2 regions of the Streptomyces sp. NPDC051105 genome follow, and region 1 is predicted to be linked to the other one. Evidence: riboswitches for the same ligand, from Rfam matches in the RefSeq annotation. Region 1 holds a riboswitch; the other holds the start of a gene.
What was found. Region 1 has a riboswitch for cobalamin ahead of AB0N16_RS22090 (cobalamin biosynthesis protein). Riboswitches for the same ligand answer to the same signal wherever they lie in the genome.
Positions count from the first base shown of each region.

Region 2: another riboswitch for cobalamin. It lies ahead of AB0N16_RS36345 (CbtB-domain containing protein); the one in region 1 lies ahead of AB0N16_RS22090 (cobalamin biosynthesis protein).

Region 1 is NZ_JBFBBR010000008.1:358,926-362,122, reverse strand. It holds gene AB0N16_RS22100 (inorganic phosphate transporter) at 1-1,235, shown strand, start outside; gene AB0N16_RS22095 (hypothetical protein) at 1,255-1,482, shown strand; cobalamin riboswitch at 1,624-1,764, shown strand; gene AB0N16_RS22090 (cobalamin biosynthesis protein) at 1,865-2,836, shown strand; gene AB0N16_RS22085 (cobyric acid synthase) at 2,833-3,197, shown strand, end outside.
Region 2 is NZ_JBFBBR010000020.1:128,561-131,757, reverse strand. It holds partial or broken gene AB0N16_RS36355 (acyl-CoA dehydrogenase family protein) at 1-42, shown strand, start outside; gene AB0N16_RS36350 (enoyl-CoA hydratase/isomerase family protein) at 39-1,103, shown strand; cobalamin riboswitch at 1,389-1,531, shown strand; gene AB0N16_RS36345 (CbtB-domain containing protein) at 1,568-1,789, shown strand; gene AB0N16_RS36340 (CbtA family protein) at 1,812-2,564, shown strand; gene AB0N16_RS36335 (hypothetical protein) at 2,809-2,976, opposite strand; gene AB0N16_RS36330 (barstar family protein) at 3,130-3,197, shown strand, end outside.

The sequences.
Region 1 (3,197 bases):
TCCTCGCGATTGTGGTGGTGACCGCACTCGCGTTCGATTTCACGAACGGTTTCCACGACACCGCCAACGCGATGGCCACGACCATCTCGACCGGCGCACTCAAGCCCAAGATCGCGGTGACCATGTCCGCCGCGCTGAACCTGGTGGGCGCCTTCCTCTCCGTGGAGGTCGCCAACACGATCTCCAAAGGCCTGGTCGACGAGAACGGCATCCGCCCCGAGGTCATCTTCGCCGCCCTGGTCGGCGCGATCCTCTGGAACCTGGTGACGTGGCTGGTGGGCCTGCCCTCCAGTTCCTCGCACGCCCTGATGGGCGGTCTGATCGGTGCCACCGTCGCCTCCGCCGGCTTCGGCGCGGTCCACGGCGACGTACTGGTCACCAAGGTCCTGCTCCCCGCGGTCGCCGCCCCCGTGGTCGCGGGCCTCGCGGCGATGCTCTCCACCCGCCTGTCGTACGCGATCGGCAAGAACGCCGACGACAACGCCACCCGCAAGGGCTTCCGCGCCGGCCAGATCGCCTCCGCCGGCCTGGTCTCACTCGCGCACGGCACCAACGACGCGCAGAAGACGATGGGCATCATCACCCTGGCGCTGGTCGCGGGCGGTGCCGTCGCACCCGACTCGAACCCTCCCACCTGGGTCATCCTCTCCGCCGGCCTCGCCATCGCGCTCGGCACCTACATCGGCGGCTGGCGGATCATCCGCACCATGGGCAAGGGCCTGACCGACCTCCAGCCGCAGCAGGGCTTCGCCGCCCAGACCAGCGCGGCCACCGCCATCCTGGCCTCGTCCCACCTCGGCTTCTCCCTCTCCACCACGCACGTCGTCTCCGGTTCCGTGATGGGCGCGGGCCTGGGCCGCAAGGGCGGCGCGGTCCGCTGGTCCACCGCGACCCGCATGATGATCGCCTGGGTGCTCACCCTCCCCGCGGCCGCGCTGGTCGGCGCGCTCGCCGAGTCCGTGACGGACCTCGGCGACTGGGGCACGGCGGTCGTCGCCGTCTTCCTCGTCGCCTCCAGCGGCGCGATCTGGAAGCTCTCCCGCCGCGAAGTGGTGGACAGCGCCAACGTCAACGACACCGACGGCGCGGAGCCGGCCGGCGTGGTGACCGCGGCGATGGCCGCCGTGACCCCGCCGCCCGCGGGCACGGTGACCGACGACCTCACCGCCACGATCCCGTCCCCCGCCCCGTCACCCGCGCCGGCCGCCGCCACCGACCCGGCCGCGACCGTCTGACCCCCGAGGAAGAACCGACATGAACATCGACTGGGCAGCCATCGGCTCCGTCTTCGGCGTCAGCCTCGTGGTCACCGTGGGCATGGTGGCCCTCTTCACCCTCGGCATCAAGGGCCTCTCCGCCCGCGAACGCGCCACGGCCCAGGGCAACTCCGCGGCCCTGGCCGTGACCGCCGCCTACCTGTGTTTCGCGGCCTGCGCGGCCGCCGTGGCCTACGGCATCCACCTGATCGTGGCCAAGGCCTGACCGGGCCGACCGCCCGCGGCCGCCGAAGGCTCCTCCCCGACCCGCTCGGGAGGAGCCTTCGGCATGTCCCACCAGCCCCGCTAAACCACCGGTGTGGGCCTTCCCACACACTCCCCTCGCAGGTCAACGGCAAGTTGACGGGTCTTCCGGAGGCGTGGTGGACTTCCGGAGCCAAGTACGGCGGCAAGAGAGGAAGCCGGTGCGAATCCGGCGCGGTCCCGCCACTGTCACCGGGGTAGCAATCCCCGGGAGCCAGGAACTCTCACCGCCGGTCTCGTCGAACCAGGGCGTGGACACCCTGAGTGAGGACATATCGCCATGCGCGGCTGCCGTTCGAGGTTGAGTACCAGGCCCGTTCCCGCCCCCGCGGCGGGCTGAGCCGATGGGTGCCGGTCGCGTCTTCGCGTACGGCGCCGCCGCCGGCCTTCTCGGCGATCTGCTGCTCGGCGATCCGCGCCGCGGGCACCCGGTCGCCGCGTTCGGGCGGGCGGCCGGAGCCGTCGAACAGGTGCTGTGGCGGGACCACCGCGGGTGGGGCGCGCTGCACACCGCGGTGTGCGCCGGCGGCGCCGTGACTCTGGGGGCCCTGGCCCAGCGGCTCGTACGACCGTCCACCGCCGCGTCCGTCGCGCTCACCGCGACCGCCACCTGGGCCGTCGTCGGGGGCACTTCACTCGCCCGGGAGGCCGGTGCCATCGGGCGCGCCCTGGAGGCGGGGGACGTCGAGGCCGCGCGGGCCCGGCTGCCGCATCTGTGCGGGAGGGACCCGCAGGCCCTGGACGCCGACGGGATCGCCCGGGCGGTCGTGGAGTCCGTCGCCGAGAACACCAGTGACGCGGTCGTGGGTGCGCTGGTGTGGGGGGCCGTGGGCGGGGTGCCGGGGCTGCTCGGGTTCCGGGCCGTCAACACCCTGGACGCCATGGTGGGTCACAAGTCGGCCCGGTACCGGCGGTACGGGTGGGCTTCGGCGCGGCTTGACGACGTGGCGGGCTGGCCGGGGGCCCGGCTCACCGCCGTACTGGCCGCGCTGGCCGGGGACGACGGGCGGGGGGCCGTACGGGCCTGGCGGGCCGACGCGGCCCAGCACCCGAGTCCCAACGCCGGGCCGGTGGAGGCGTCGTTCGCCGGGGCGCTGGGAGTACGGCTCGGCGGGACTCTGTCGTACGGCGGCCGGGTCGAGCATCGGCCTGTGCTGAACAGGGAGGGACGGACCGTGGAAGTCGCGGACATCGAACGGGCGGTGCGGTTGTCGCGGCGGGTGGGATGGCTGGCGCTCGGGGCCGGCGCGGCCGGGGCCCTGCTGCGCGGGGCGCTCTCGCGGCGCCCGGCACAGCGGTCGGGGGGTGCGTCATGAACGGCGGCGGTCTCCTCGTGGCCGGTACCACCTCCGACGCCGGGAAGAGCGTGGTCACCGCCGGTATCTGCCGGTGGCTGGTGCGGCAGGGCGTCAAGGTCGCGCCGTTCAAGGCGCAGAACATGTCCCTCAACTCCTTCGTCACGCGGGAGGGCGCCGAGATCGGGCGGGCCCAGGCCATGCAGGCACAGGCCTGCCGGGTCGAGCCGACCGCGCTGATGAACCCCGTGCTGCTCAAGCCGGGCGGCGAGCAGAGCAGCCAGGTCGTGCTGCTCGGGAAGCCGGTGGGCGAGCTCAGTGCACGCGGCTATCACGGCGGGCGGCAGCAGAAGCTGCTCGGGACCGTGCTCGACTGTCTCGC
Region 2 (3,197 bases), on a different contig from region 1:
CGCGTCATCGCGGCCCGCGGCCTCACGGAGGCCCTCGGATGAGCGACGTCCTGCTGCACACCGCCGGCCGGGCGGCCCACCTCACCCTCAACCGCCCCAAGGCCCTCAACGCCCTGTCCCACGCCATGGTTCGCTCCATCGACCAGGCCCTCACCGCCTGGGAGCACGACCCGGCCGTCGAGACCGTCGTCATCACCGGCGCGGGGGAGCGCGGCCTGTGCGCGGGCGGTGACATCCGGAGCATCTACGAGGACGTCCGCGCCGGGGGCGGCACCGCGTCGGCGGAGTTCTGGCGCGACGAGTACCGCCTCAACGCCCGGATCGCCCGCTACCCCAAGCCTTATGTCGCGATCATGGACGGCATCGTCATGGGCGGCGGCGTCGGCGTCTCCGCACACGGCAGCGTCCGGATCGCCACCGAGCGGTCGCGGATCGCGATGCCGGAGACCGGCATTGGTTTCGTCCCCGACGTCGGCGGCACGTACCTGCTCGCCCTCGCCCCCGGCGAACTGGGCACCCACCTCGCGTTGACGGGCGCTCAGATCGGCGCCGCGGACGCCCTGTTGTGCGGACTCGCCGACCACTGCGTCCCCTCGGACAGGATCGAGCCGCTGATCGCCGACCTCGCCGACCGCCCCGTGCACGATGCGCTCGACCGGCACGTGCGACCGGCACCGGAAGGCGAACTGGCCCGCCACCGGGAGTGGATCGACGCCTGCTACGCCGCCGACACGGTCGAGGAGATCGTCCGGCGGCTGCTCGCCCACCGCGAACCGGCGGCGAAGGAGGCGGCGGAGACCCTGCTCACCAAGTCGCCGACCTCCCTGAAGGTCACCCTGGCGGCGCTGCGCCGGACCCGGCGGCTCGGTCCGCTGGAGCGGGTCCTCGACCAGGAGTACCGCGTCTCCTGCGCCGCGCTGTCCGCCCCCGACCTGGTGGAAGGCATCCGTGCCCAGGTCATCGACAAGGACCGCGACCCGCGCTGGTCCCCAGCCACCCTCGCCGAGGTCACCGACGTCGACGTCGACCGCTACTTCGCCCCGCTCGGCGAACGCGAACTGGGGCTCGCCGGACCCGACACCACCACGGAGCCGTCCCCGTGAGCCGCACTGTCACCGCCGAGTTGTGCGCCTCGTAAGCCGAACGCGCTGGACCCGCCGAGGACTTCTCCGGCATCGTACGAACCGTCCGGGACCAGCGCCGGGAGCAGGCGTGAGCGCGGCTGCCGAGTAGGGGACGACCCCCGTCGAACGCCGGCATCAAGGAGACGCAGCCGCAGGGCTCCCCGGGAACGCCCGGCGAGTTCCGTCACCGCTGACCCAGCACGCCCAGAACCGGCCATCAGGCACGAGATGAAGATCACGCCTGGTGGTGCGGTCTTGGCCGTGCTCCTGACACGCGGTACGGTCTGTCCGATATCGACGACGCCAGAACGGAAGCCGGTGGGAGTCCGGCACGGTCGCGCCACTGTATGCGAGAGCCCCATCCGGAGCTCGTGAGTCAGACCCGTAGCCGTCGTCCAGTGCACCACCGAGATGGGACGCGAACTCCCAGAGGAGGTTCTGCCATGGCGCAGACCGTCGCGCAGCCGACAGCCACCACCCCCGTCGTTCCCGCCAAGCTGCCGCTGAGCGCGATAGCTCCCTGGGCGGTCTTCTTCGGCATCCTCATGCTCATCCTGCTCTACTTCGTCGGCGCCGAGCAGGGCGCCACCTCCGTGTTCAACGGCACGGACGTCCACGAGTGGGTGCACGACGCCCGCCACCTCCTCGGCTTCCCCTGCCACTGACGTAAGGGGACGCCGCACCCTCATGAACTCCGCAACGGTAAGAAACCTCCTGGTGCGGGGCATGCTCGCCGGCCTTGCCGCCGGCCTGCTCGCCCTGGTCGCCGCCTATCTCCTCGGAGAGCCGAACGTCGACAAGGCGATCAGCTTCGAGGACGCGCACTCGCACGAGCACGAGATGGAGGTCGTCTCCCGCTCCCTCCAGTCCACCGCCGGCTTGGCCACCGGTGTGCTGCTCTACGGGGTCGCCTTCGGCGGCATCGCCGCCCTCGCCTACTGCTTCGCCCTGGGCCGTGTCGGCCGCTTCTCGCCGCGGGCGACGGCGCTGCTGCTGTCCGGCTGCGCGCTGCTCGCCGTGTACGTGGTGCCGTTCCTGAAGTATCCGGCCAACCCGCCGTCGGTGGGCGACCCGGACACCATCGGCAAGCGGACCACGCTGTATTTCCTGATGATGGTGCTCAGCGTGCTGCTGGCGGTCGCCGCGACCATGCTGGGCAAGCGTCTCGGTCCGAGCCTCGGCACGTGGTGGGCGACCGTGGTCGCGGTGGCCGCGTTCGCGGTCGTCACCGGGCTGGCGTACCAGTTCCTGCCGACCGTCAACGAGGTGCCGACGGACTTCCCGGCCACCCTGCTGTGGCGGTTCCGGCTCTCCGCGCTGGCCATCCAGCTGGTGCTGTGGGGCGGATTCGGACTGCTCTTCGGCGAGTTGGCCGAACGGCAGCTCAACCCCAGACCGGCGACGGCCCCGGCCGGGCGGACGGTTCCCGCCGCACACTGAACGATTCACGACACGCGAGGGCCCTCCGGATCCATCCGGGGGCCCCGCCCGCCGTGCGTCGGACGGCCGTGAGCCGGGCCGCCGCGAGCAGGCCGGGCGGCCGTCGCCGGAGTGCCAGGCCGCACCTGGCGCGGGCCATGCGCCGGACGCCAAGCGGACATTGACAGCCGGACGCCAAGCGGACATTGACAGCGGCCGGCAGGGACAACGACAGCGGGGGCGACGGCTTCCGCGGCAAGTCGCTTCAGTGCTCGCGGGCGTCCGGTCGCTCCGCCCGGGTGGTGGCGAGATAGGCGCGCACCAGTGCCTGGCCCGTCCGGCAGCGCGCGGGGCGGCAGTCGGGGCAGTGCCTCACATGGTCAAGATAGGTGTCGTAGCGATCCTGGGCGGCGGGCGCGAGGGAGTTCTCCACGGTGCGGCCTCTCGTGAGTGCCCGGGGGCGCGGTAGTTGACTGATGTTCAGTATGTCCCGTGGCGTGCCTTCCGGAACGTCCGCCGCGCCCCTCGGAGAGCCGTTCGGCCGACCGCCCGCTCCCGTCCGTACCACCGCCGTATCCTGCGGGCCGTGACGGCGACCTATGTACTGGACGGCGGCGGGATCGCGACGCTGGAGGACTTCTGGCGGGTGATCGG